Actinoplanes teichomyceticus ATCC 31121: one gene and its partner. The protein of the gene in region 1 binds, or shares a complex with, the protein of each later gene. Links are inferred from orthologs where the notes say so. Each region holds a gene or a part of one and is shown on either strand. Other genes may lie near its edges. The genes, in order: ACTEI_RS13900 and trxA.

Region 1 (14,202 bases):
ACGTGAACTCGCTGACCCCCACGGTCGCCCGCGCGGTGCGCACCCTGCTCGAGGTCGGCGTGCGCGACGTGCGCAACCAGGGCGTGCTGATGCGCGGGGTGAACGCCACCGCGGCGGACCTGCTGGACCTGTGCTTCGCGCTGCAGGGCGAGGCCGGCATCCTGCCGTACTACTTCTACATGTGCGACATGATCCCGAACGCGGAGCACTGGCGGGTGCCGGTGTGGCACGCCCAGCAGCTGCAGCACGACCTGATGGGCTACCTGCCGGGGTACGCGACGCCCCGGCTCGTGTGCGACGTGCCGTTCGTCGGCAAGCGCTGGGTGCACATGGTCGCGGAGTACGACCGCGAGCACGGCATCTCGTACTGGACCAAGAACTACCGCACCTCGCTCGAGAAGGACGACAGCGAGGCGCTGACCAAGCTGTACGAGTACTACGACCCGATCGACACGCTGCCGAAGACCGGCCAGGACTGGTGGCGCAAGCAGCAGGCCGCCACCGCCGTACCGGTGTGAGAACGGGGGCCCCGGCCGCGGCCGGGGCCCCCGGCCCACCTGTTCCGATCCAGCTCAGCGCGTCCCGCACGTCCCGGACTCAGCGCGCCGCGCGGTTCCGGACTCAGCGCGCCGCGCGGTTCCGGACTCAGCGCGCCGCGCGCGCCTTCAGCTCAGCGCGTCGCGCACATCGCGGCCGGCGTCCTTGACGTGCTCGCCGGCCTGCTTGGCGTGCGCGGCGCCCTCCTGGGCCTCGCCCTCGGCGTACAGGCGCGGGTTGTCGGTCGCCTCGCCGACCCCCTGCTTCGCCTTCCCGGCCAGCTCCTCGGCCTTGTTCTTGACCTTGTCGGTGAAGCTCATTCGTCAACCCTCCGTGGTCGTCATGGCTCTGGTGCCGCATCGGTGGTGTGCCCGCCGATGCCGCACCGCGGGACCTGCCCGCCGGTGCCGCACCGTAGAACGTTCCCGCCGGTGCCTTTCCGGGTGTGCCCGCCGGGCACGATTCCGAAACGGCACACCCACCACGCGCCGTCCCAGGGACTGCGCGTCCGATCGTGATCCTGTCCGGCGCCGCCGGCCGGCTCCCGCCCGGCGGGCGTGACCGCGGCGCGGCTCATGACCTCCACCGGCGTGCCGCCACCGCCCGTGCCCGAGCGCAGCGTCGCCCCGCGTGCCGGGGCACAACTCCGCCATGCCCGGACCCGGCCATCGTCGAACGCGACGAAGCAGCACGCGCAGACGTGGCACGGCAGGCGACGGCCACCGCCCGCGAACGCGGCGATGCTTCACCCCAGCATGCAGGCCATCCGGCAGCGCTGCCGGCCTCCCGTCCGCTGCCCGCCCGAGCCAACGGGAACGCTGGTCAGCCGCATGACGGCACGAGCGGCCCCCGCCCGGTGCCGCCGGGCGCGACCGGCGCCGCCCGGCCTGACCGGCGCCGCCCGGCCTGACCGGCGTTGCCGGGCCTGACCGGCGTTGCCGGGCCTGACCGGTGTTGCCGCCGGTTTCGCTGATCACCACCGAAGATCGTCAGGGCAGGCGGCCGGTCCACTCGGCGCATGCCAGGTTGAAGGCATCGAACGCGGGCTGGGCGGCTCGGTGCTCGGCCATGCTCGCGGCCACATCCTGGACCTGCATGAACTCGGCATCCTCGGCGAGGTGCAAGCATCGGCCGCAGCCGTCGTCACCGAGGAAGTCGCGGGCCAGGTCGCCCACCGGGTCATGACGTCCGGTCTGGAGGGACAGCCAGGCTCCGAAGCTGACATCAGGTTCCATCTCGTTCTCCTCCATCTTGGTCGTTTGACGGGTCGCACGGCCGGCCCGAGCCAGCGTGGCCCCAGCCGTACAACGACCCGGGAGGAGAAATAGCGGCCTCACACTCCGGCACCTTGTCACCGGCCCTGGACCGGCGTCGCCGATCCGGACCGATCACCACCGGAGACCCTCCCCCGGCCGAGCGCGGCCGGGTCAGCCCCCGCTCGAACGCCCGCTCCAGCGTGCTCGGCGTGACCGTCGGCGCGCTCCCCCGACCGCACACGTGGAGCTCCGGGACCGGTCCCCCGGGCACCTGACCGAGCCTCGACGCGGGCCCGGGCCAGCCCGGCGGCCCCTGCTCCGGATCGACCCCGCGCCCGCCGGCCCCGGCCCCCTCGCCTTGACCGGCGACGGTCTTTTCCGGCCGTAGCGGCGGCCAGCGCACCCCTTCGGGTGGTGCCGGCCCGCGGCGAGCCGCCCTCATGGCTGTGCGGTGGGCCGGGAGCAGACGGCGATGGCGATGGCGGCAACGGCGCAGCAGGCGGCGACAATCGCCAGGACCGGCGTGTAGGAGCTGGTGGCGGCGTGCAGGGCCGCGGCGGCCAACGGGGCGCCGGCTTTGGCCAGGGCCATCGGCGCGACCAGGATGCCGGCGAGGGTGGCGTAGCGACGGGTGTCGTAGCGCTCGGCGAGGATGACGGGTTTGGCGATGGTGGCCACGCCGAAGCCGAGGCCGAACCCGACGACCGCCAGGACGGCGCCGCCGGTGGTGGCGCCGACGGCCGGCAGCAGCAGGGCCGCGGCGGCCTGGAGCGCGAAGACGCCGGCGGTGATGGTGGTGGTCCGGTAGCGGCGTTGCAGGCCGGTGGTGATCAGCCGTCCGGCGACGGACAGGAGGCCGAGCAGGCCGGCGATGGTGGCGGCGAAGGCGGGCGGGTGGCCCCAGGTGGTGAGGGCGGCGACCAGCAGCAGGGTGTAAGCACTGGTCGCCGTGGTGTGGGCGGTGAACCCGGCGGTCAGCAGCCAGAAGCCACGATCGGCCAGCGCGGCGCGGACCGCCCGGGTGCCGGCGTCGCGGTGCCGGGTGACCGTGTGCGGGCCTGCTGATGGTGGGCGCCGGACGACGGTGGCGTGCAGCGGCCCCGTGACGGCGTGGATGCCGGCGAGGACGAGCAGGGCGGTGCGCCAGCCGTGCTGGTCGGTGAGCCACCCGGTCAGGGGCAGGAAGATGGTGCTGGCGAAGCCGGCGACCACGGTCAGCGCGAGCAGCGCCGAGGACCGTTGCCGCGGCTGGTGCCAGGCGATGATCACGGCGAAGGCGGCCTCGTAGAGGCTGGCCGCCGACGCGACGCCGATCCCGAGCTGCACCGCGTACAGCTGCCACACCTGCTCGACGTGCGACCACAGCACGAGCAGCACGGTCCCGAGCAGGGAGCCGCAGGTCATCAGCGCGCGGCCGCCGTGGCGGTCCAGCCGGCGGCCGATCGGCACGGCCAGCACCGCCGAGGCGAGGACCGAAGCGGTGAACGCGCCGGTCACGGCGGTGGCGGAGGTGTGCAGGTCGGCGGCGATCGGGACGAGGATCACGGCGAACGCGTAGTAGAGCGTGCCGTAGCCGATGGTCTGGGTGATCGCCAGCGCGGTCACCAGCATCCGGCTGCTGGGCGGGAAGGGCGGGCGGTGCTCGCCGACCGGCGGGTCGGCGGGCACCGGTGTGCCGGTAGGCCGGTTCACGAGCAGCAGCTGCCACCGGCCGAGCTGGTGAGGTTGATCAACCCGGTGACGCCGGGCAGGGCACCGGAGCGGTCGGCCAGGGCGGCGATCTGCAGGGCGGTCTCGTGGTCGAGGCCGATCCGGTCGGCGGCCGCCCGGACGGCGTCGCCGGTGCTGGCCGCGGTGGGCAGCACCGCCAGGGTGGCGTGGGCCAGCGCGACCGGCACGTCCGGGGTGAGGCCGAAACGGGCCGCGACCTCGCGGGCGGCGTTCTCGGCGACCACGCTGGAGCTGCACACCCCGGTCTCGGGCAGGTCGAGCCGTACGTCGTCGGCGGCGGCGAAGTCGCCGGCCAGGGCCGCGGCGATCGAGCGGACCTGCTCGTAGCCGGTGGCCATCAGGAACGTCGGCGCGCGGCCGTAGGACTTCATGCCGACGGCGTAGTAGTCCGGCTCCGGCTGGCCCAGCTCGCGGTAGCCGTGCGGGGCGACGGTGCCGCAGGAGTGCTGGTTCGGGTCGATCAGGTCGGCCAGGATCCGGGTGCAGCCGAGGATCGGGTCCAGGTCCAGACGCAGCTCACCGGTGATGCTGTGGTCGGGCCGGAAGCCGGTCGCGGACACCACCCGGTCGGCGGTCAGGGTGCGCCCGTCCGCGGCGACCAGGGTGATGCCGTCCGCGTCGCGGCGTACGGTGTGCACGCCGAACCCGGTGACCAGGGTGAGCTTGCCGGTGTCGACCAGGGCGTGCAGACCCGAGCCGAGCGCGCCGCGGGCGGGCAGTTCGTCGGCGCCCTCGCCGCCGAACGCCCGCTGGGCGGAGCCGCCGCGCACGGCCCAGGTGATCCGGGTGCCGGGTTCGGTCTCGGCCAGCCGCGCCAGGTCGAGCAGGGTGTTGGCGGCCGAGTGCCCGGAGCCGACGACGATGGTGTGCTTGCCGGCGTGGGCGGCGCGGGCGGCGCCGAGCACGTCGGGCAGGGCGTGGTCGATCCGATCGGCGGCCTCGGGCTCGCCGTGGGCGGGCAGCCCGTTGACGCCGAGCGGGTTGGGGGTGCGCCAGGTGCCGGACGCGTCGATGATCGCGCTGGCGGTGACCTCCGTGCCGTCGGCGAGCCGTACCACGAAGGGCAGGTCGGCGCGGCCGGCGGTGCGCACGCGGTCGGCGCCCAGGCGGCTGATCGCGGTCACCCGGGCGCCGAGACGCAGGTGCGGGGCGATGGCCGGCAGCTTCGCCAGCGGCTGCAGGTAGGTGTCGACGAGCTCGGCGCCGGTGGGCAGACCCTCGTCGTCCGGCGCGGCCCACCCGGCGGCGTCGAGCAGGCGGCGGGCGGCGGCGTCGATGTCGTAGCGCCACGGGCTGAACAGGCCGACGTGCGACCACTGCCGCACCGACGCGCCGACCTGGTCGCCGGCTTCCAGCACCAGGAACGGGACGCCCTGCTCGTGCAGGTGAGCGGCGGCGGCCAGCCCGACCGGGCCGGCGCCGATGACCACCACCGGCAGCCGCCCGGCACCGAGGGCCTCGGCGCGGACCGCGGGAGCGGGAAGCAGCTCCACCGCGCTGACCGTGGTGGCCGGGCCGCAACAACCGGCCTCGGGTTCGGCGTGGGTCGGGGCGGCTTGATCGGTCGGGCCGCAGCAGGCGGCGCCTCCGGCGACCGCCTCCGCTTTGGCTTGCGGGGCGCAGCAGGCGTCAGCGGCCGCGGCCTGCTCGGCGGTGCCGCAGCACAGGTCCTGCCCGGCGGCGGTCGGGGCGGTGCTGGAAGCGTCGCTACTCATCGCGGGGTACTCCTCGTTGAGGTGAAGGTCGGGCTGGGCGGTGGGTCCGTCGAACCCACCGCACCCGGATTCGAGAAATGTCGAATCCGATGACTGTCGAATCCACGGTTGCACGCGGCTTCGACATCTGTCAACCTCGACGCATGTCGAAACCACCGGTCGTGTCACCCGCCGAACCGCAGACGCCCTGCTGCCCGCCGATGGCGCAACAGCGGATCCCCGCCCCCGCCGCCGCCACCCTCGCGCAGGCGTTCAAAGCGCTGGGCGATCCGATCCGGCTGCAACTGATGTCGATGATCGCCTCGGCGCCCGACGGGGAGATCTGCGTCTGCGACCTCACCCCGGCGTTCACGATCTCCGGGACGACCATCTCGCATCACCTGAAGGTGCTGCGCGAAGCCGGACTGATCGACGGCGAGCGCCGCGCCAGCTGGGTCTACTACCGCCCTCGGCCGGAGTTGATGCGACAGCTGTCCACCCTGCTCGCCGTCGGCGGAACCGTCACCGCCTGACACCGCCCGCCGGCTCGGATCAGATCCACCGGGAAGCGGATCGGAGGCGGCCGGAGCCCCGGGTCCGCCGCTCATCCACGGTCGCGGCTTGCCTCGACAAAGAAGCTCAGCCAGTATTGAGTCAATGAACGGCGACCTTTCCTTGCTGCGGGTGAGAGCACGTATCCACGCCGCGCTCGGCGACCCGGCGAGGCTGGCGATCGTGGACGCGCTCATCCTCGGCGACGCCTCCCCCGGCGAGATCGGCGCCGACCTGGGTATGCCCACCAATCTCGTCGCCCACCACGTGAAGGTGCTCCACGAGGCGGGCCTGATCGCGCGGACCCGCTCCGAGGGCGATCGGCGCCGCACCTACCTGCGACTACAGCCCGCCGCCCTGGCCTGCCTGACCCCGCCGCCGCTGCGCGACGCCGACCGGGTGGTGTTCGTCTGCACCCACAACTCGGCCCGCTCCCAGCTGGCCGCCGCGCTGTGGCGCGACCGGGTCGGCGGCCCCGCCGCCTCGGCCGGCACCAGACCGGCCAGCCGCGTCCACCCCCGCGCCGTCACGGTCGCACACCGGCACGGCCTGCGGCTGGACCCGGCCCGCACCGCCCATGTCCGCGACGTGGTGCATGACGGGGACCTGGTCATCGCGGTCTGCGACAACGCGCACGAAGACCTCACCAGCCCGGTGCGCCCGCAATTGCACTGGTCGGTGCCCGACCCGGTCCGCGTCGACACCGACGACGCGTTCGAGGCCGCCTACACCGACCTCGCCGGCCGCATCGAACGGATCGCGCCGATCGCGTACCCGAGCGCCGTCATGGACTGACCTCTCCCGCTTCCGGACCCGCCCGGCCGGATGAACCGCCGGGTGGGTCGATCCTGCCCGCACCCAAGACCGGAGCTTGTACCTTCCATGCCTTCCATCGCACTCTGGCGACGGCTGCTGGCCGAGTTCCTCGGCACCGCACTGCTGGTCACCGCCGTCGTCGGCTCCGGCATCATGGCCACCACCCTGTCGCCGGGCGACGTCGGCCTGCAGCTGCTGGAGAACTCGGTCGCCACCGCCTTCGCGCTCGGTGCGCTGATCCTCACCTTCGGCCCGATCTCCGGCGCCCACTTCAACCCGGTCGTCTCCGCCGCCGACTGGTGGCTCGGACGCCGCGGGCGCACCGGGATCAGCGGCACTGACCTGGCCGGCTACACGGTCGCCCAGACCCTGGGCGCGATCGGCGGATCGATCCTGGCGAACCTGATGTTCGACCTCGCCCCCGTCACGCTCTCGACCAAGGACCGCGCCGCCGGCCACCTGTGGCTCGGCGAGGTCGTCGCCACCACCGGCCTGCTTCTGCTGATCTTCGCGCTCGGCCGGTCCGGCAGAGCCGCGGTCGCCCCGGCCGCGGTCGGCGCGTACATCGGCGCCGCGTACTGGTTCACCAGCAGCACCAGCTTCGCCAACCCGGCCGTCACGATCGGCCGTGCCTTCACCGACACCTTCGCCGGCATCGCCCCCGGCTCCGTGCCCGGGTTCGTCGGCTTCCAACTCGTCGGCCTGCTCGCCGGCGTCGGCCTGCTGCTGGCCCTGTACCCCGACGCCGGCAGGACGGCGGACGACATCGTCGTCGAACACCCCGCCGCCGCGCCCTGAGCGGGCTTTCACCCCTACCACCGCGAGGAACACCATGAGCGACACCAAGCCCACCGTCCTGTTCGTCTGCGTCCACAACGCCGGCCGCTCCCAGATGGCCGCCGGCTGGCTGCGCCACCTCGCCGGCGACCGCGTCGAGGTCCGCTCCGCCGGCTCCGCCCCCGCCGACACCGTCAACCCGGCCGCGGTCGAGGCCATGCGCGAGGTCGGCATCGACATCACCGACCAGACCCCCACCAAGCTGACCTGGGACGCAGCCCACGAATCCGACGTCATCGTCACCATGGGCTGCGGCGACGCCTGCCCGGTCTTCCCCGGCAAGCGCTACGAGGACTGGAAGCTCGAGGACCCGGCCGGCAAGGGTGTCGAGTCCGTGCGCCCGATCCGTGACGAGATCAGGAGCCGCATCGAGGGGCTGCTCGCCGACCTGATTCCAGCAGCCTGACCCCAGCGGCGCTGAACTGCCGCAGGGTTGGCTGGCCCTCGCGGCAGTTCAGACAACGTACGGCCTCGAACACCATCGCCCGGAAGGGTGCACAGCACGCGGCCGAGACGGCCACCGCACCGGCGGGGACAGGTTCAGAGAACAGGGTGCCGCGTCAGCGCGGCCGGACCCCGCCGGGCGGACCGTTCCAGCCCTTCTGCGGCGGATACTCCGCTCTCATCGCCACCGTGGCGTTGGTCGTCACGGCGTCCGCCCGGAAGCACACGCCGTGAGGCCGCGTTCCGCGTCTCGGAGCGATCCGGTGGCCCCGCAACAGGTCCTTTTCTCTGGTGTCAGGCGTGCGCATGTCGCGCTGACTTGCCGGCGTGCTGTCCGCGCCCTTGCGCGATCGAGATTCACCGGGTTCGATCGAAGGACGGCGACGGGTGGCCACGTCCGGCCGGCGGCCGGCCCGGCTTCGTGCACCGCGGAACGGGCTGGTGAACAACTCCGGCCCTTGGCCTTCCCGGAGCCGCAAGCACCTTTCGACGAAGGGAAGCAGGATGCGAATCAGACCCGGCCTCGCGGCCGTCATGACGTTCGCCGCAACGGCCGCAGCGATGACGGTGGCCGACCCGGCACTGGCCCTCAACCAGAAGACCTGCCAGGTCAAGTACGACGGCGTCGACCGCGACTGCATCACCCAGACGCTGGATCTCGCCGGATCGAACGTGTTCCACATCGGCACGACCGGCGCCCCGACGGATCAGGCCTGGCTGTTGATCGTGACGGATGTGCACAACGGCAAGGTCGTCGTCACGGAACGAATCTGGAACAACGCGAACGTCTGGCGGACCAACGTCTACTCCGACTACACCGCCTACGCGTCGTGCAACCGACCCTGCCCCGGACTGACGCTGTACTTCGCCAACGGCTGACGGTCGACGGCAGGAGGGCGGGGCCTCATAGGTCCCGCCTGTTCGAAGCCGGTTGCCGCAGCCCCGGGGCACGGGTGAGCGCGGCCGCGTTGCGGGCCGTCCCGGCAGCCGCGCGGGCGGGGAGTGTTCGCCTCAGCGGTCACAGCGCCCGATCCGCGCGCCGCGATCCGGAACTTCCGGCTCGGGTTCCCGCTGATGCTGTTCTTCAGCGTCGTGCGCGGTCGTCGAGGACCTCGGGCGCGACTCCGGTGGCGACCCAGCGGGCCAGGGCCGGCCGGTCCACCAGCGTGATCCGGCATCGCCGGGCGATCTGCAGGGCCGGACCGGTCGGGCGGCCGGTGGTGACCAACAGGGCGATGTCCGCGCCGTGGATGTCGCGGGCGGTGCCGGCGAAGCGCTGGACGTCCGGGCTCGACAGGTTCCCGGCGTAGCGCTTGCACTGCACGACCAGGCGTCGGCCGCCCGGAGTCCGGGCGGTGACGTCGGCGCCCATGTCCCCGGCGCCGCCGCTGACCCGCACGCCGCGACAGCCGCTGTCGCGCAGCAGCCGGGCCACGTAGCGCTCGAAATCCGGACCGCTCATGTGGTCGGTCACCGCGACGTCGCGCTCGTAGCTCATCAGCCGGTTCATCGCCGACCACCGCAGATACGCCCACACCCCGCCGGCGGCCAGCACGAGCCCGGTCACTACGACGGTCAGGACCGGATGCTCCCGGACCACCTGGACCAGCATCGCGACAGCCAGGACACCACCGGCGGCCCCGGCCACCACGGCACCATCGCTGATCCTGCCCTTTCTCCGGCGCCTACGTCGAGCCACCCGAACCCCCTCAGCCCCACACTTCGCATACTGACGCACACGAACGGTAAACAACGGGTACGACAGAAGGACATCGACGCTGTTCGTCGCACCGCGGAGCACGCCGGATCGAGGGCGGCGCACGGGCCCGCCCCGGCCGGTCCGCTGCCGTCGTCGGATGACCCTGCACTCGCCGCCTCCAGGCCGGGTGCGATGGATCCGCCTCCGAGCGCGGGACGGATCGTGTGCCCGGTCCGGTCCGAGCCGATCGAGATGGCGGCAGGCGTCGATGACCGGCGGCTGGTTCTGCCGCTGACGGCGCGGGCTGTCGAAGCCATCGCTTCCGAACCGGCCGACCCCGCCCAGGAGCGGCCCGGTCATCGACCCCGACGGTTGCGGTACGCGCGCGCATGAGCGAGGTGAACCGCCGTGTCGTCACGGAACGGCGTTCAGCCGGTTGGTAGTGCAACGCGCTGTTGCGCTCGTTGACTGGTCATGCTGGGTGGCGGGGTGCTCGACGAGTCCCCGCGCTACCGCCGGAACGTCCCGCCCCCGCGCCGACGATCGCCAAGCTGGTCGAGGACCACGGGCTGATCGCCGGGATCCTGATCCGCGTCGCCGAGCTGGGTGCGGACCCGAGCGCCGCCCCGAGTGCGATCCGGCGTGAGCTGGCCGGTCCGGGGCCATCATGGAGTCACATTTCCGGTACGAGGAACGTGCCCTCGCCGAGGCCCGCAACGCCGAGGTCCGCAAACACCGAGGCCCGCGACGCCGAGGCCCGCAAACGCCGAGGCCCGCGACGCCGAAGCCCGCGACGCCCGGCTCCGCAACGCCGAAGCCCGCGACGCCCGGCTCCGCAACGCCGAAGCCGCGACAACGGATGGTCTGGACCGGTCCTGCGGCTGCAACCGGCCGGTCAGCGGCGCAGGTCGCCGACCGCGTCCGCGTAGTACGTGTCGGACAGGTGCACGGCGATCTCCCGGATGGTCCACGCGCCCGGCTCCGCCCGGTCCAGCTGTTCCGGGGTGAGCGAGCCCAGCCGCACCGACCAGATCTGCGCCAGCCGGGTCAGCCGGCTGGTCGCCTCGGCGAGATCCTCCTCGGTGAACGGCGCCAGATCGGCCGCCGTGGTGATCGCCGACGCGTGCCAATGGTCCGGGATCGTCGGCGCGCCGGCCAGCCGCGCCTCCACCTCGGCGAGATGGTCGATCAGGTGGTCGGTGATGCGCCGGACCGCCTTGTGCGGCGTGTACACCCGGTCGCCGGCCGGGACGGGCACGCCCTCCCAGGCGGTCCAGCTCCGCGCGAGGCGTAGTGCGTGGGAAACCGCCTGCTCGATCATGCGGCCAGGTTCCGGCATCGTGTCGTTCCTCTCGGGTGCGGCGCGCGGGCCCCGCCACGTTAGAGTCCGAACGGTTCGCCGGCCGCCGAACCGTAGGCGCCAGCGCCTTGCCGATGCGCTACCGGTGCAGCGCGGCCCTGCCCCGCGTGACCAGGTCGGTGAACCAGGGCGCCTGGTCCAGCGGCACCATCTCGGCCCCGGCCCAGAACGAGCGGGCCCGGTCCGTTTCCGCGTCCCCGGCCTTCGGTGCGGTGGCGACGTTGCCGGTGAAGTAGACCGTGACGCGGCGCAGGCCGGGCGCGTCCGGGGCGACGTGGGTGAGGGCGCCGTCGCGGACGCACATCGCGGACGACCGCTCGGAGCGGATGCCCGCGCAGGTGTCGGTCGGCCGCGCGGACAGCTCCACCAGGGTGTGCAGCCGCTGCCGGCCGAACTGGTAGCCGTCCACCACCGCGTCGGGGCCGTCGGAGCCGATGCCCATGCCGAGCAGGTCGGGGGGCCGGGTCTTCGGCACCAGGGCGAAATGCTCGGCCTCGCCGTCGTGCCGGGCGAGATCGATCCGCAGGGCGTCCTGCAGCAACCGGTACTCGGGGACGGACTCGTCGACGATCAGGTCACCGGCTTGCAGCGGCGGCGCTCCGGCGCCGTCACCGGCTTGACGCGACAGCGCGACACCCGTCGCGAGGCCGACGCCGACCACCGCCGCGACGGCTATTCCGATGTTCCTGCGCTGCACACTGACCAGCTCCCCCCGCGCGCGGCAAACTCTAGGCTCGTCAGTGGATCTTGTAAAACGGTGCCGGACATGCCGCTGACGGGACCACCGCCTTCGGGCCCGATCCACGCCCCCGGACCGGCCCGCCCTCGGTCGTGACCCGCGCCCGCGTGCCCGCCGTCGGTCGTGACCCGCGCCCGCGGGGGCCGTCGGTCGTGACCCACGCCCGCGGGCGGCCGTCGGATCCCTCTGCCGGACCCCTCGATGCCGCGTCGTGCCCCGCCCGCGGGCCGGGACGTCTCCGTGTCGGCCCGCGGGGACCGGCCGGGCGGCTCACGGGCGGAGCAGGACCCGGCCGACATGGGTTCGCTCCTCGATCAGCCGATGGGCGCTCGCCGCCTCCTCCAGCGGGAACTCGGCGTGCACCGTGGTCCGCAGCCGCCCCGTGGCGAACAGCTCCGCCACCTCGGCCATCTCGGACCGGGCCTGCTCCGGCGCGGCACGCCGCCAGGCCGTCAGGTTGAACCCGGTGATCGACCGCAGCGGGAACAGCAGCGCGGGCGGCACATCCTCCGTCCCACCGGAGGCGGCGCCGTAGACCACCGCGCGGCCGGAGGGCGCCAGCAGTTCGACACCTCGCCGCAGCACGGCGCCGCCGACCGCATCCAGCACCACGTCCACTCCGCCGGGCACGGCCGCACGCACCCGCTCGGGCCAGTCCGCCGAGTCGTAGTCCACGGCCAGGTCGGCGCCGACCGACCGGACGAAGCCGAGCTTGCCCGCCGATGCCGCCCCGATGACCGGGCCCGCGCCGAGCACCCGGGCAAGCTGGACGATCACGTGCCCGATGCCGCCCGCCGCCGCATGCACCAGGACACTCTCGCCGCCCCGCAAGCCGGCCGAGCGCAGCACGCGCAGCGCGACCACACCGGCCATCGGCAGCATCACGGCATCGGCAGCGCCGAGCCCCGCCGGCACAGGCGCCAGCCACGCCGCGTCGGCGACCGCACACTCCGCATACGCGTCCAGGGCGAGCGCGGCCACCCGGCGACCGGTGAGCTCGGCGGACCAGGGGCCGCGCGAGGCGCATCCGGTCTACCGGGCCTGGCACGGTCACATCGCCGGGCTGGCCGGCCGGCAACGACCCGACCTCGACGCCGACATGCTCGCCCACGTGCTGCTGGCCACTCTGCACAGCGAGCCGATCCTGGACACCCTCGCCCGCGGGGAGAGCGAACGCCTCGACCGCACCCTGCGCGACCTGGTCACCGCGCTCATCCCGGAATGACCGCGGCCGACGCACCGCGACTCACGCAGGCACCGCCGCCCACGCACCGCCGCCGCCGACGCACCGCGACTCACGCAGGCACCGCCGCCCACGCGCCGCCGTCGACGCACTGCGACTCACGCACCGCCGCCCACGCGCCGCGACTCACGCACCGACCGACGCCCACGCGCCGGACGGTCATTCCACGGCGGCCCGCAGGCTCCACGAGGCGCGGCGCGGGCGGCCGGGCAGCGCGATCCGACCGGTGCACCAGAGCAGCGCGGCGACCGGCTCCACCGGCGGGCGGTCCGGGAACAACCGGGCCAGCACGGCCGCGCACGCCGCCGGCGGCGGGAGCCAACCGGCGCCCAGGCCGCGGCTGATGTCGTAGGTGTGCAGCAGGATCTCGTTCACGCCGAGGGCGGCGAAGCCGGACGGATCGGTCGGCCCCCAGTGCCACGCGCGGGTGTCCGGTCCGGCGGCACGCAACTGGGCGGCCAGCAGCGCCCCGGCGGCGGCGACCACCCGCAGGATCTCGGCCGCGCTCGCGTCCGGCCGGACCTCCAGATCGAGCGGCAGATAGCCGTCGGCGGCCCCGGCGGCCAGCTGAGCGGCGTACGCCAGCAGGTCGTGCGCGATGTGCGCGGCGGTGTCCCGGCAACTCCACCGCAGGTCGCCGGCCGGGACCGTCCAGTCCGCGCCGAGGTGCGGGGTCAGCGCGCGCCGCAGTTCGCCGAGCGCCGCTTCCACGTCATGGGCGTCCATGCCGACGACCCGGGGACGTCACTCGGCACCGGGCGGCGGAGCCATCCGCGGCGGCCGATTCTCGTACGGCGTGGACAACACCACCGTGGTCCGCGTCGTGACGTTCGCCGCCGTGCGGATGTCCTGCAGCAACCGCTCCAGATCGGCCGGGCTCTTCACCCGCACCAGCAGCATGTAGAAGTCCTCGCCGGCCACCGAGTAACACGAGTCGATCTCGGCCAGGTGGGCCAGCCGCTCCGGCGCGTCGTCCGGCTGGGACGGGTCGAACGGGCGGATCGCCACGAACGCGGTCAGCGGCAGATCCAGCGCCTCGTACGACACCTTCGCGGTGTACCCGGAGATCACACCGCGCTGCTCGAGCCGGCGAACCCGCTGGTGCACGGCGGAGACGCTGAGGCCCACCCGTTCGGCCAGATCGGTGTACGACAGCCGCCCGTCCACGGTGAGCGCCGACACGATCGCCCGGTCGATCTCTTCCACACCGGCAACACTACCCACCGGCCGCCCCGTCCGGCTCAGCCGGTCAGCGAGCGCGCGATCACCATCCGCTGGATCTGGTTGGTGCCCT
Region 2 (14,405 bases), 5.2 Mb from region 1 along the record:
CGCTGGCCGGGGCGGAACCGGGCACCCTCCTGCGTCACCACGTGTGACGTTCTCTTCTATGGTGGCTCCAACATCGGTACGGCTCGGGAGGCTTGGGTGAACGGCGGCCTGTACCGCAGCACGCACGCGGCGGACGGCAACCCGCGCCCGGAAGAGGGCGTCACGGTGGTCTCCGTCGACCAGCAGTCCGCCACCGCCACCGGCGATCAGGCGCTGCCACCGGAGAACCTCCCGCCGTCCGGGCGTGACGGCGGCGGCAGCACCGCCGGCCAGAGCGCGATCATGGCGATCGGCAGCATGGTCAGCCGGGTGATCGGCTTCGTGCGCACCGCGCTGATCGGCATGGCGGTCGGCACCACCGTGGGCGACGCGTACACCAGCGCGCAGTTCCTGCCGAACCAGATCTACGAGCTGCTGCTCGGCGGCATCCTCTCCAGCGTGCTGGTCCCGCTGCTGGTCCGCCGCCGCAAGAGCGACCCGGACGGCGGCCAGGCGTTCACCCAGAAGCTGCTGACCTTCGCGGTGGTGTCGCTCGGCGTCGCGACGGTGCTGGTGGTCTCGCTGGCCTCGGCGATCACCGCGATCCAGACCGGCGGCGACAGCACCCCGGCGTACCGGGAACTGGTCACCCATTTCGCGTACCTGATCCTGCCGATCATCTTCTTCACCGGCCTGTCCGGGCTGGCCGGCGCCGTGCTCAACGTCCGCGGGCACTTCGCCGCGCCGATGTGGGCGCCGATCCTCAACAACATCGTGGTGATCGCCACCTGCGGGGTCTTCATCCTGTGCTACGGCGGGCAGAAGGAGCTGACCCCGGAGAACATCACCGGTGCGCAGGTCGCGCTGATCGGCGGCGGCACCCTGCTCGGCATCGTGGTCCAGGCGCTGGGCCTGCTCCCGGCGCTGCGCAAGGTCGGTTTCCGGTGGCGGTGGAGCTGGGACCCGCGGTCGCTGGGGCTGCGCGAGATCGGTCAGCTGGCCGGCTGGATGCTGGTCTACGCCGGGGCCAACCAGCTCGCCGTGTTCCTGGTGGTGCGGATCCTCAGCGACGTGACCGGCAGCGCGGACAGCGCGAGCATCCTGGCCTTCAACTACGTCTTCCTGCTGACCATGATGGCGCACGGCATCGTCGGCGTGTCGGTGATGACCGCGCTGCTGCCGAAGATGAGCGCGGCCGCCGCCGAGGGCCGGTTCGGCGAGGTCAGCGCGGATCTCACCCGGGGCATCAAGCTCACCTCGGCGGCGCTGGCCCCGATCGTGGTGGTCTACGCGGTGCTGAGCGCCCCGATCGCGGTCTTCCTGTTCCAGGGCGGCCGGTTCTCCAACGCCAACGCGCTGGCCACCGGCACGGTGCTGGCCGTGGCGGCGTTCGCGGTGATCCCGCTCTCGATCAGCTATCTGTGCACCTACGCGTTCTACGCGTTGCAGGGCAACAAGACCGTCGCGCTGATCAACGTGGCGGTGGTCGCGGTCCGGATCGGCGCCTACTTCACGCTCGCCGCGGTGCTCAAGGAGTCGCTGCTGGCGGCCGGCATGACCGCGGGCAACGCGATCTCGTACCTGCTCTCCGCGCTGATCTCGCTGACCGTGCTGCGCCGGCGGATCGGCCGGCTGAACCTGGGCACGGTGCTCTCCTCGCTGATCCGGGTCGCGGTGGCCGCCGGCATCGCGGCCGCCCTCGGTCTGCTGGTGCTGCGCCTGCTGCCCGGCGACGGCGAGCCGGCCGGCCGGATCGAGGCGTTGGTCCAGCTCGTGCCGACCGGCGCGGTGATCCTGATCGGTTATCTGGTGGCCGCCACCCTGCTGCGGGTGCAGGAGGTCAGTCAGGTGGTCGGCATGGTGCGCCGCAAGATCGGCCGCTGATTCTGCCCGGGGCTGCCCTGAACAGGCACACTTCCACCGGATTGCCCGGATAACTACCCGTTCGTACCAGCCCGGGGCGGTGCCGCGCCGGGGGACGACCTGCCGGACCATGGCTCAGTACGGGTATGGTCGTTGTCGGCATGTGCTCGGGAGCACCCTGTCCTGAGCACCGAGACATGCACCACCGAGGGAGGACTGGTGACCCAGGTCGGCGAAGGCCACGAAACCGCGGCCGACGAGGCCGGACCGGTCTTGACCTTCGGTGCCCCCGCCGTCGGTGAGATCCTGGCCGAGCGCTACCAGCTCGAGCAGCACGTCAACAACGACAGCGCCGGCCGGCAGGTGTGGCGCGGGATCGACGTGGTGCTGCGCCGGCCGGTCGCGGTGGTGCTCCGGCATCCGGGCGGCGACTCCGCCACCGAGATGCTGCAGGCCGCGGTCGCCGCGAGCCGGGTGATCCACCCCAATCTGGTCGGCGTCTACGACGCCATCGACGAACAGCAGCGGGCGTACGTGGTGCGCGAGTGGGTCGACGGCGAGTCGCTGCGTGACCTGCTCGGCGCGGAGGGCCCGCTGGACCCGGCCCGGGCCATCGCGATCGCGCACTCGGTCGCCGACGCCCTGACCGCCGTGCACGCCACCGGCATGGTGCACGGCAACGTGCACCCGGGCACCACCCTGATCGGCGACGACGGCCGGGTCGTGCTGGCCGACGCCCGCGCCGACGCCGCGGACAGCGTCGAGGCCGACGTCCGGGCGGTCGGCGGGATCCTGTACTTCGCGCTCACCGGCCACTGGCCGCACGCCGAGGTGGGCCGCTCCGCGCTGCCGGACGCCACCCGGGACAGCTCCGGCAACCCGGCCGCGCCGCGCCAGGTTCGGGCCGGCATCCCGGCGTACCTCGACGATCTGACCATGGACCTGCTGGACCGGCGGGTGGCCGCGCCGGCCGCCGAGGCGCTCACCGCCGAGCTGGGCCGGCTGGACGCGGCCGCCGAGGACGAGGAGTTCGAGGACGTCGGCCCGCTCCGGTTCGTGCAGGGCGGCGGCGGCTCCACCGAGCCCGCCCGCAGCACCCGCAAGATCCTGCTCGGGGTCGGCGCGCTGGTGGTCATCGCGGCGATCGGCCTGATCTTCGGCATCCGGGCGATCAACAGCTCGGGCAAGCCCGACCCGTCGGCCTCCACGGTCGCCGGCGCCGGCACCGCCGCGGAACCCGATGCCGGAGGCGACTCCACCGCCGCCCCGCAGAGCGACCCGGTCAAGATCCCGCTGACCGCCGACATGGTGCGCATCGTCGACCCGCCGCGGGGCGAGCGCAAGGACACCGGCGAGGCGAAGTACACCGTCGACGACGACTCGGACACCGCCTGGGAGATGTCGCGGTACGACTCGCCCGACTTCGGCAACCTCAAGGACGGCATGGGCGTCCTGATCCACCTGCCCGAGCCGCGCACGCTCGCCGAGGTGCGCATCGAGGTGTCCACCCCGGGCGCGGCCATCGACATCCGCACCGGCAAGACCGACCCGGGTGACACGTCGAACGGCGACAAGCAGATCGTCAAGCAGTACACGAAGCTCAGCGACACCGACACCGAGGCGATCCCGGGCAACAAGCTGACGCTCTCCGGCTTCGACCCGGACCAGAAGTACCAGTACGTGCTGGTCTTCCTCACCAAGCTGCCGAAGAACGAGGACGGCCCGGGCTACAAGGTCAACGTCAACGAGATCGAGCTGTACGGCTACTGAGCCGCGCATGACCGGCGACGAGGGGGGCGGGGAACCGCCTCTGCCCGGTAACCCGATGGGATCCCGCGGCACCGATCCGATGGCATACATTGCTGGCGTGGCTTCCCGGGACGCACCGCCCGGCGGGACCGGCCCGGGCGACACCGCGCCGAGCGACGCGGAACTGGTGCGCGCGCACGTGGCGGGTGACCCGGAGGCGTTCGGCGAGCTGGTCCGCCGGCACCGCGACCGGCTGTGGGCGGTCGCGCTGCGCACCATCGGCGACCGCGAGGAGGCCGCCGACGCGGTGCAGGACGCGCTGCTGTCCGCCCATCGCGCGGCGGCCCGGTTCCGCGGCGACTCGGCCGTCACCACCTGGCTGCACCGGATCGTGGTGAACGCGTGCCTGGACCGGATCCGGCGGCGGCAGGCGCACCCCACCGTCCCGCTGCCGGACGGCGACCGGACCGCCGGGCGCCCGGCCGCTCCGGAGCCGGCCGCGCCCGCCCCGGACCACGACACCGTGCTGCTGGTCCGCGCGGCGCTGGCCGCCCTGCCGGTCGACCAGCGGGCCGCGATCGTGCTGGTCGACGTGCAGGGGTACGGCGTGGCCGAGGCGGCCGAGATGCTCGGGATCGCCGAGGGCACGGTGAAGAGCCGGTGCGCACGCGGCCGGGCCCGGATGGCGCTGGCCCTGCATGACGTACGCGGCGCGGCGCCCGCCCCGGGTGACCCTCCGCACGACGGGAACCGGACCGGCCGCCGGAACGTCCCATCCAGGTCGGACGCGGTGACGCCGCTGCCGACCGGGCGTGAACGGAGGGACCAACGGTGACGGGCGCCGAGTTCCACGGGGTCGACATCGACCTGCTGGCCGACTATGCCGGCGGCGCCCTGGACGGCACGCCCGAGGCCGAGCGGGTGGCCGCGCTGATCGCCGCCGACCCGGCCTGGCAGGAGGCGTACTCGGTGCTCGCCCCGCAGATGGCGGCGGTCGGCGCGCTGCTCGGCGAGCTGCCGGCGGAGACGATGCCGGAGGACGTCGCGGCGCGGCTGGACGCCGCGTTCGCCGCGGCCGGGGCGCCGGACCCGGCACGGCCGGCGACGGACGCCGTACCCGGAACGGTCCAGGATCTCGCCGGGCGCCGCCGTACCCGCGGCAACCACCGGTGGTTGCGCTTCACCGCGCCGATCGGCATCGCCGCGGGCGCGGTGGCCCTGCTGGGGTACACCCTCGCCCGGCCGCAGACGGCGAGCGAGGACAGCGGCTCGGCGCCCGAGGCGGTGCCCGCGATGGGCGGTGTGATGGTGGCCGCCACCCCGGCGACGACGCTGAACACCGGCACCGACTACTCGCTCGGCACGCTGGGGCAGAGCCGCAAGGGCGGGCCGGAGGCGCCGCTGAGCGCGCCCGACGACATCAGCAGCGCCCGGGAGCCGGAGAGCGCTCTGGCCCGGCTGCGGCTGCCGGACGCCCTGCTGGACTGCCTGACCGCCATCGCCCGGCAGAACGGCGGTGGCGCGATCAGCGCCGAGTCGGTGGACTACGCCCGGTTCGACGGTCAGCCGGCGCTGGTGGTGCAGTTCACCGCGGCGAACGGGCAGTGGATCTGGGCCAGTGGCACGGACTGTGGATTGCCCGGTGGCGGCGCGGACACGCTCGGCTCCGTCCCGGTACGCTGAACGCCGCCCCTCGCGTGAGGTCGGACACGAGCCGGACCGGGGGGAATGGTGAATGCCTAGCATGGCGTTCTAGCGAGCGACGTCGCCGTGCTCAACCGGCGTGGCCCACAGACCTGAGGAGTCGGCAGTGGACGAGGTCCGCAATCTGATCATCATCGGTTCCGGACCGTCCGGATACACGGCCGCGCTGTATGCCGCCCGGGCCAACCTCAAGCCGCTGGTGATCGAGGGTGTCCAGTCCGGCGGCGCGCTGATGACCACCACCGAGGTGGAGAACTTCCCCGGCCACCGCGACGGGATCATGGGCCCGGAGCTCATGGACAACATGCGCGCGCAGGCCGAGAAGTTCGGCGCCGAGTTCATCACCGACGACGTCAGCCGCGTCGAGCTGACCGACAAGCCGACCGAGGCCGGCACCGAGGGCCTCAAGACCGTGTGGGTCGGCGACCAGCAATTCTTCGCCCGCGCCGTGATCCTGGCGACCGGCTCCGCGTGGCGCCCGATCGGTGTGCCCGGCGAGCAGGAGCTGCTCGGCCACGGCGTCTCGTCCTGTGCCACCTGTGACGGGTTCTTCTTCCGCGGCCAGCACATCGTGGTGGTCGGCGGCGGCGACTCGGCGATGGAGGAGGCCACGTTCCTCACCCGCTTCGCCGAGAGCGTGACCATCGTGCACCGCCGGGACACGTTCCGGGCCAGCAAGGTCATGCAGAAGCGGGCGCTCGACAACGAGAAGATCAAGGTCGAGTGGAACTCCGTGGTCGAGGAGATCCTCGGCTCCGACGGCAAGGTCGTCGGCGTCCGGCTCAAGAACGTGCAGACCGGCGACACCAAGGTGCTGGACGTCACCGGTGTGTTCGTGGCGATCGGCCACGACCCGCGCAGCGAGCTGTTCAAGGGCCAGATCGAGCTGGACGACGAGGGCTACGTCAAGGTTCAGCACCCCAGCACCCGGACCAACGTCCCCGGCGTGTTCGCCGCGGGAGACCTGGTCGACCACACGTACCGGCAGGCCATCACCGCCTCCGGCACCGGCTGTGCCGCGGCGCTGGACGCCGAGCGCTTCATCGCTTCATTCGTAGAGCTGTAAGACCGGGAGGTCCTCGTGGGAGCAACCAAGGTGGTCACCGACGCCACCTTCGCCAGTGACGTGCTGCGTTCCGACAAGCCCGTGCTGGTGGATTTCTGGGCCGAGTGGTGCGTGCCGTGCAAGAAGGTCGACCCGCTGCTGGCCGAGATCGCGGCCGAGATGGGTGACAAGGTGGAAATCGTCAAGGTCAACATCGACGAGAACCCGCAGACCGCGATGGCGTACCAGGTCATGTCCGTGCCGACGCTGACCATCTTCAAGGGCGGCGAACGGGTGAACTCGGTGGCCGGCGCCAAGCCCAAGAGCTTCCTGGTCAACTTCATCGAGTCAGCACTCTGATCGTTCTCTGATGCCCCGCGTCCGCACTGGGACGCGGGGCTCTGTTTGTCCGCCGGAGTACGCTCCGGAAGGTCGTCCCCTTCTCGCCCCTAGGGAGTCGTGAGTGCGGTCCATCCGACGCGGAGACACCGGCCCTGCCGTTTCTGAGATCCGGTCGATCCTGGTCGGCCTGGAGATGCTCGCCGACCGCGAGCCGGACCTCTTCGACGAGGCCGTGGCGAACGCGGTCCGTGCCTTCCAGCAGAGCCGCGGCCTGGGCGTCGACGGCATGGTCGGCGACGAGACGTGGCGCGCGCTCGACGGCGCCCGCTGGCGGCTGGGCGCACGCACCCTGTTCCACTCGGTCCCCGACGCGCTCGCCGGCGAGGACGTCCGCGCCCTGCAGGAACGCCTGCTGGAGATGGGCTACGACACCGGCCGGCCGGACTCCGTCTACGGCGCCCGCACCGCCCGTGCCGTCGCCCAGTTCCAGCGTGAGGTGGGTCTGGCTCCGGACGGCTCGTGCGGCCCGCAGACCATGAAGGCGCTGCGCCGGCTGGGCCGCAAGGTGGTCGGTGGCCGGCCGCAGTGGCTGCGTGAGGCGGAGGCGTTCCGGCAGTCCGGGCCGAACCTGGTCGGCAAGACCATTGTGATCGATCCCGGTCACGGCGGTGGCGACGACGCCGGCGTGGTGGTGCCGGACGGGCCGCTGCGCTGGACCGAGGCGGACCTGGTTTTCGACCTGGCGGCCCGGCTGGAGGGGCGGCTGGCCGCGGCCGGTATGCGGGTGCACCTGACCCGCGGCCCGGCGCCGGCCGAGCCGATGAGTGGCGCCGAGCGGGCCGCGCTGGCCAACAGCCTCGGCGCCGACCTGCTCATCTCGCTGCACCTGGACGGGTACCCCTCGGCGGCGGCCGAGGGCGTGGCGACCTACCACTACGGCACCGGCAACGGGCTCAGCAGCACGGTCGGCGAGCGGCTGGCGGCTCTGGTGCAGCGGGAGATCGTGGTGCGGACCGGCATGCACGACTGCCGCACCCATGCCAAGACCTGGGATCTGCTGCGCCTCACCCGGATGCCGGCGGTCCGGGTCGACCTGGGGTACCTGACCTCGCCGGCCGACCGGGAGCGGCTGGTCAACCCGATGTTCCGGGAGCAGATCGTGGAGGCGATCCTGGCCGCGGTGCAGCGGATGTACTTCCCGGTGGAGCGGGACGTCCCGACCGGGTCGATCGACGTGCGCCAGCTGCGGCTGGCCCTGGCCGACCGGGCATAGCGCACTTCGCGCGACCGCGGGGCCGCGACCGCGCGGCACTGCGGGGCACGACCGCCGGGCACTGCGGGCCGCGACCACGGGGCGCTGCGGGGCGCGGCCGCGGGTGCCGCGGGGCGCGGCCGCGACCCTGCGCCGCGGCGGCGCCGCGCGGGATCGGCCCGGGGCTGGGCCGGTGGCCTGCGGACGGGGCCACCGGGGCGTACCGGGAAAGGACGGACCGCGAGGGACGCGGCCCGGCATGGCCGGGGCGGCCCTGAGCCGCGCGGTCCTAGTTCTCGGCCGAGCTGGTCGCCGGCATCGGGCGGAGCAGTTTCTCCGGGCTCATCGAGCCGAGGAGTTTCTCCAGCGCATACTCCACATCCGACTTCCAGGACAGCGCGGTCCGCAGTTCGAGTCGCAGCCGCGGGTAACGCGGGTGCGGCCGGACCGTCTTGAAGCCGACCGACAGGAAGAAGTCCACCGGGGCGATGCAGGCGCCGTCGGCCTCCTCGTCCGGTTTCGCGTCGCCGAACGCCTCGATCGCCTTGATCCCGCGCTTGGTGAGGTCGCGGGCCACTCCCTGCACCAGCATCCGGCCCAGGCCGCCGCCGGTGAACGCGGGCACCACGTGAGCCGTGGTCAGCAGCGCGGCGTCAGCGCTGACCGGGGAGGTGGGAAAGGCCATCGAGCGCGGAACGTAGGCGGGTGGGGCGAACATCACGAAGCCGGCCGGCACGCCGTCCACGTAGGCCAGCTTGCCGCAGGAACCCCACTCCAGGAGGGTCTGGGACACCCAGGCCTCCTTCTCCAACCCCGGGTCACCGGTCGCGCAGGCCCGCTCGGCGGACACCGGATCAAGTTCCCAGTACACACACTGCCGGCAGGACCGGGGCAGGTCCTCCAGGGTGTCGAGGGTGAGATTGACCAGGCGTCGCGACATGGCGAACCCCCTGCGCTGGACTCGGGCGGACCGGTGAGGGAGCACGGTCGCTTGTCCGCGCCCTGGCAAATCGTACGTCTCAACCCTCCTGAACGGGAGCAGGTCGGACAAGAGGCGACCCGGACGGACAGGGTTCATCGGCGCTTCCGCCGATTAGGCTGTCCGGAGTTTCGTCGCTTGAGATCGAGGTGAGAGCCGAATGACCGGTACCACTCAGGACGATTACACCGACCGGTACGCGCGCCGGGTCCGCGGGATGACCACGTCCGAGATCCGCGCCCTGTTCGCCGTCGCCAGCCGCCCGGAGGTGGTTTCCCTGGCCGGCGGTTCGCCGTACATCGCCGCCCTCCCGCTGGACGCGGTCGGCGAGATGCTGAACCGGCTCGCCGCCGACCACGGCGCCACCAGCCTGCAGTACGGCATCGGCCAGGGCACCATCGAGCTGCGCGAGCGCATCTGCGAGGTGATGGCCCTCTCCGGCATCCGCAACGCCTCGCCGGACGACGTGGTCGTCACGGTGGGCGGCCAGCAGGCCCTGGATCTGCTGGCCCGGCTGTTCCTGGACCCGGGCGACGTGGTGCTCGCCGAGGGGCCGACCTACGTCGGCGCACTCGGCGTCTTCCAGGCCGCCCAGGCACAGGTACACCACGTCGCCATGGACGACGACGGGCTGATCCCGGAGGCACTGGAGGCAGCCATCGCCGAGACCGCGCGTAGCGGGCGGCGGGCCAAGTTCCTCTACATCATCCCGACCTTCCAGAACCCGGCCGGCGTGACCCTCTCCGAGGAGCGGCGCGAGCGGGTGCTGGACATCTGCGAGCGGGCCGGGCTGCTCGTGGTGGAGGATGACCCGTACGGGATGTTGTCCTTCGAGGGCGACGCCCCGCTGCCGCTGCGCGCCCGGCGCCGGGACGGCGTGTTCTACTGCAGCACCTTCTCCAAGACCTTCGCGCCCGGCCTGCGGGTCGGCTGGATCCTGGCGCCGCACGCGGTGCGGGAGAAACTGGTGATGGCCAGCGAGGCGAACATCCTGTGCCCGAGCGCGTTCGCCCAGGGCGCGGTCACCCAGTACCTGTCCACCATGCCGTGGCGCGAGCAGATCAAGGTGTACCGGGAGGTCTACCGGGAGCGCCGGGACGCGCTGCTGGACGCCCTCGACGACCTGATGCCGACCGGCACCACCTGGACCCGCCCGACCGGCGGCCTGTTCGTCTGGGCCACCCTGCCGGAGGGCCTGGACTCGAAGGCGATGATGCCGCGGGCAATCGCGGCCCGGGTCGCCTACGTCCCCGGAACCGGCTTCTACGCCGACGGCACCGGCCGGAGCAACATGCGCCTGAACTTCTCGTTCTCGGCACCGGAGCGGCTGCGCGAGGGTGTGCGCCGGCTGTCCGGGGTGATGGAGCAGGATCTCGCCATGCGAGCCGTCTTCGGTGGCTCCGCCACCATCTCGTCCCACCGCCGCCGGGGTCCGGCCACCGCCGACACCCCAGGCCCGGACTTGGCATGATCACCCCTATGGGTACGCGGGACGAGTTGCGGGTGCTGGTGTTGGCGGGCGGTCTGTCGTACGAGCGGGACGTCTCGCTCCGATCCGGTCGCCGGATCGTCGACGCCCTCCGGTCCACCGGCATGACCGCCGAGCTGCACGACGCCGACGTCTCGCTGCTGCCCGCGTTGCAGGCCGACCCGCCGGACGCGGTGGTGATCGCCCTGCACGGGGCGACCGGCGAGGACGGCTCGCTGCGCGGGGTGCTCGACCTGTGCGGCGTGCCGTACGTCGGGGCCGACGCCCGCACCGCGCGGATCGCCTGGGACAAGCCGTCCGCCAAGGCCCGGCTGCGCGAGGAGGGCATTCCGACGCCGGACTGGGTCGCGCTGCCCCACGACCGGTTCTCCGAGCTGGGCGCGGTGGCGGTGCTGGACCGGATCGTGGATCGGCTCGGCCTGCCGTTGATGGTCAAGCCGGCCCAGGGCGGATCCGGTCTGGGCGCCGCTGCGGTCCAGGACGCGGCGGCGCTGCCGGCCGCGATGGTCGGTTGCTTCGCGTACGACTCGACCGCGCTCGTCGAGCGGTACATCCCCGGCACCAGCGTGGCCGTGTCGATCATCGACCTGGGCACCGGCCCGGAGACCCTCCCGATCGTCGAGATCGTCCCCCGGGACGGGGTGTACGACTACGCCGCCCGGTACACCGCCGGCCTGACCACCTGGCACGTGCCGGCCCGCCTCGCACCGGCGGTGGCCGAGCGGGTGTCGTCGACCGCGCTGGCGGCGTACCAGGCGCTCGGATTGCGGGACCTGTCCCGGATCGACGTGATCGTCTCGGAGGACGGGGAACCGTTCGTGCTGGAGTGCAGCGTCTCGCCGGGGATGACGGAGACGTCGCTGCTGCCGCTGGCGGTGCAGGCGGCGGGGGTGGATCTCGGGGCGGTCCTGGGGGCGTTGGTGGAGCGGGCGACCGGGCGGGGCTAGGGCCCGCGCTGGTGGAGCGGGCGGTCCGGTCCGGCTATGGGTGGTCGGTGAGGCGGGCGTTCGCGTGCGCTGATGACGGAGCTGTCATGCCGCCGGGGATTCCTGGAACGGTCGGCTGCGTTCGCTGGAGCCGGCCCGTTTCACGTGAAACGGAGATCCTTGTGCTTCGGTGGCTTCGGCGCGCCGGTTTCGGATCATCGCGCTGAAGCTGCCGCTGCCGTTCGGCCGGTGGCGCCGCGGGAGAGGAATCCCGCTCTTGCGTGGGATCGACAGCCGAGTGCGCTCTAGCGCTCCGAGTCTTCCGAGCCGGCTGCCGTGTTGCCCGTGCTGAGGATTCCCGTACCGGTGACGCCGTGATCGACGGTCACCGGCTTCGGTGGCTCGGCGGAGACGTTCCCGATTCCGGGCGTCGACACCCCGGGATCGGGCTCGGCGCTGCCCCGCTCCGGAACGCCGGCCGGCATCCCGGCGGCACCCGAGCGGGACGACGCGTCCTCCGGGTGGGGGTGAGGGCTCTGCTGACGCGGAACCCAGCCGGCCCCACCGGGAGGGCTGCCGGCTGTCGGGGCGTCGCTGTGGCGTACCCAGGAATCAGCCGCCGCGGCGGCGGCTTGGACATCGCCCAGCGTCGCCGGCCGTTTCGCCTCCTCGCGCGGCTCGTCGGCACCGGTCATCGGCACGTTGAGCGTGGCCGGCGACTCCCACTGGATGTGCGCCGGCTCGGCGTTGGCCTGGCCGCCGAACTCGGCCAGCCAGGCAGCCACCAATGCCAGGTTCTCCCGCCACTGGTGCTCGGGAATGACGGGCAGGATGTCGTCCCAGAGCGAGAGGAAGGTGCCGCGCAGCTGCAACCGGCCGTAGGGCCGGGCCAGGAACCACATGTGCAGGTGGGCCGAGCCGTCGCCCCAGCGGTTGACGTGTACCCGCGCCACGCCGTCGAGTGAGCGGATGGCCCGCTCCAGCCGGACCGTCATCACACCCAGCTCGGCGGCGAGGAGATTCGGAAGATCGCCGAGGTCGAGGTGCGACCGGCACTCCAGGATCAACACCATCGGCAGACCGGTCGGCCGGTCCATCGCCCGGACCCGCCATCGCTCCGAGACCCAGATGTACGCGTCGTCGGGCGTGGCACAGGCGACACAGTCCGCACCGTCCTCGCCGCTGCGCGGCGGCTCCACCTCCACCGGCGGGGCGAGCTTCTTGACCCGCATGTCGCCCTCGAACGGGAACGACGGCCAGCGGGTGAAGTCGGGCAAGGGGGCGGCGTTCTCGGACACGACGTGACCTTAGCCCAGGTCAGGATGGGTTGTCCCGAGGCAAATTCGCACGATCGGGGAGTTTTCGTGGGTGGGCTGGTGGGTGGGGCGGGGCGGGGTCGGTGGTGGGTCCGTCGTCGTGCGTGGCGGATCGAGGTGGTCCTGTGTTCTGACCGGGTCGTGGTCGTGCACGCCCATGCACCGACGCTGTGCTGAGCGTTTTCCGTTCCGCCAAGGCGGCGCGTCGACCTGCAACCGTGCTCCGAGGCGGGCGGGGCGTGTGCCGTCCCGGTGCGGTCCTCGGCGGTTCCTGGCTCACGGCACGCTGCTCGCCATGCAGGAGCCGAGCCGCCCATGGTCCATCGCAGGCGTCCCGGCGTTGCCCGGTCTGGCTGTCGGTCAGGCCGGGGTTGTTTTCGGACGCTGCGAGTCCCATCGGTCCGCCATCCCGCTGCGTCAGAGGCCTACGATCCCGGCCGGCCCTCTTGCTGGTCCGCAAGGTTCCAGGCGATCCTCACCTGATCCCACGATTCGTGCCGTCCCGCGACCAGGCCGTCCCACGACCAGGCCCTCTCGCGACCGCGCCGTCCCGCGCCAGGACGTCCCGCGATCAGCCCGTCCCAGGAGCAGGGCGTCCCGCGATCGGGCCCTCTCGCGATCAGGCCGGCTCGCCGCCCAGCGATCGAGCCGTCTCCCGCTTGCGGGGCTTCAGCCGTCCCGCGATTCGGCTTTCCTGATCCCACGATTCCCTGTCCCACGCTCCGGTCGGCTCCAGATCGAACGCTCTCAGCGGTCCCGACTCGACTTTGTTGGGGCGACGACTGCATCGCTGCGCCGTCGTGACGCCGCCAGGCAACCATCGCGGTTCGCATTGCGCGCCGCTGCGAGGCCGCCAGCCGCGCACTGCCGCAAGCGCGCCGGCCGCGCGTTGCCGCAAGCACGCCCACCGCACGCCCCGTCAGCCCGCCCGCTGCGCGCCGCCGTGATCCCGCCCGCCGCGAGGCCGCCTGCGGCGCGCCGCCGTGGTCTCACTCGCCGCCGCGCCGCACGCCGTCCCGATGTCCTGCGCTCCCGCACCGTCACGGTCACGCTGTCCTGGGCTGCCGGGCAGGCCGCTTGTGCCCGACGTCTACGCCGCTGTGCTGTCGTGCTCGCGCTTCGCAGCTGTGGCGGCCGCCCGACATCGCGTGCCGTTGAAGGCATGCCATGCTCCGTGGCGGTCCGCGGTCACCGCCATCTCTCTGTCCGGAGTGACCGTGGCGTGCCAAGCGTCATCTGGTGTCGCAGCGGCCAACCTATTCGTCGCGGCGGCCTACCACCTCGGCGCGTCATTTCTTGTGGTCGCAGCGCCCATCAGCCTCGCCGCTCCGCCGGGCCGCCGTCCACCGGACCGTCACGTCGCAATCCGGCTACCTCGCCGGACCGCCAGGTCGCAATCCGGCTACCTCGCCGGACCGCCAGGTCGCAATCCAGCCACCCCGCCGGACCGCCACGTCGCAGTCCGAGTGCCCCGCCAAACCGCCACGTCGCGTGGCGGCACGCGCCTGGTCCTCCCCGCGTCGTCACCGCCACCCGCCTCTGGTGCCGGGCCTCGGTCTCGGCGACCGGCTCGGCGCCGTGCGCCGGCGGAAACGCCGTCCACGGGAAGATCCACAGCCCCGTGCGGCCTGAGACCGCGATCCCTCGGCGCACATCGATTTTCGCGCCGATCCAACTACCCGCCGAGCCGCTGCCCGCCGCCCCGCTGGCGCGTCTCGAACCGCTACCTCGCCATCCAACTGGCGCGCATCTTGATGGCTA

What was found.
Region 2: the proteins of ACTEI_RS13900 (region 1) and trxA are in contact, whole or in part, in an NMR structure (PDB 2IPA), measured with the Bacillus subtilis proteins. The link is inferred for Actinoplanes teichomyceticus ATCC 31121 from one-to-one orthologs.

The regions. Positions count from the first base shown.
Region 1 is NZ_CP023865.1:3,098,593-3,112,794, reverse strand. Bases 6,437-9,123 are described here. They hold ACTEI_RS13900 (arsenate reductase ArsC), read left to right. Parts: upstream 6,437-7,418; coding sequence 7,419-7,829; downstream 7,830-9,123. Other genes in these bases: ACTEI_RS13890 (restriction endonuclease), read right to left, coding at 8,952-9,123; ACTEI_RS13895 (hypothetical protein), read left to right, coding at 8,372-8,746; ACTEI_RS13905 (aquaporin), read left to right, coding at 6,653-7,384; ACTEI_RS13910 (arsenate reductase/protein-tyrosine-phosphatase family protein), read left to right, coding at 6,437-6,565. In the rest of the region: ACTEI_RS13940 (KamA family radical SAM protein), read left to right, coding at 1-518; ACTEI_RS13935 (CsbD family protein), read right to left, coding at 666-857; ACTEI_RS13930 (hypothetical protein), read right to left, coding at 1,527-1,787; ACTEI_RS13925 (MFS transporter), read right to left, coding at 2,232-3,485; ACTEI_RS13920 (NAD(P)-binding domain-containing protein), read right to left, coding at 3,482-4,963; ACTEI_RS13915 (ArsR/SmtB family transcription factor), read left to right, coding at 5,383-5,751; more of ACTEI_RS13910, read left to right, coding at 5,903-6,436; more of ACTEI_RS13890, read right to left, coding at 9,124-9,515; ACTEI_RS13885 (hypothetical protein), read right to left, coding at 10,462-10,887; ACTEI_RS13880 (hypothetical protein), read right to left, coding at 11,006-11,623; ACTEI_RS13875 (quinone oxidoreductase family protein), read right to left, coding at 11,936-12,646; ACTEI_RS13870 (hypothetical protein), read left to right, coding at 12,657-12,890; ACTEI_RS13865 (maleylpyruvate isomerase N-terminal domain-containing protein), read right to left, coding at 13,068-13,634; ACTEI_RS13860 (Lrp/AsnC family transcriptional regulator), read right to left, coding at 13,653-14,114; ACTEI_RS13855 (acyl-CoA dehydrogenase family protein), read right to left, coding at 14,150-14,202. UniProt on the Bacillus subtilis protein: Catalyzes the reduction of arsenate [As(V)] to arsenite [As(III)]. In vitro, can dephosphorylate para-nitrophenyl phosphate (pNPP).
Region 2 is NZ_CP023865.1:8,262,398-8,276,802, forward strand. The notes cover bases 5,149-8,038. They hold trxA (thioredoxin), read left to right. Parts: upstream 5,149-6,376; coding sequence 6,377-6,700; downstream 6,701-8,038. Other genes in these bases: ACTEI_RS36535 (hypothetical protein), read left to right, coding at 5,149-5,274; trxB (thioredoxin-disulfide reductase), read left to right, coding at 5,402-6,361; ACTEI_RS36550 (N-acetylmuramoyl-L-alanine amidase), read left to right, coding at 6,804-7,955. In the rest of the region: ACTEI_RS36515 (hypothetical protein), read left to right, coding at 1-47; murein biosynthesis integral membrane protein MurJ, read left to right, coding at 97-1,863; ACTEI_RS36525 (protein kinase family protein), read left to right, coding at 2,062-3,612; RNA polymerase sigma factor SigM, read left to right, coding at 3,701-4,426; more of ACTEI_RS36535, read left to right, coding at 4,423-5,148; ACTEI_RS36555 (GNAT family N-acetyltransferase), read right to left, coding at 8,224-8,874; ACTEI_RS36560 (aminotransferase-like domain-containing protein), read left to right, coding at 9,074-10,384; ACTEI_RS36565 (D-alanine--D-alanine ligase family protein), read left to right, coding at 10,393-11,349; ACTEI_RS38845 (hypothetical protein), read right to left, coding at 11,634-12,401. UniProt on the Bacillus subtilis protein: Participates in various redox reactions through the reversible oxidation of its active center dithiol to a disulfide and catalyzes dithiol-disulfide exchange reactions.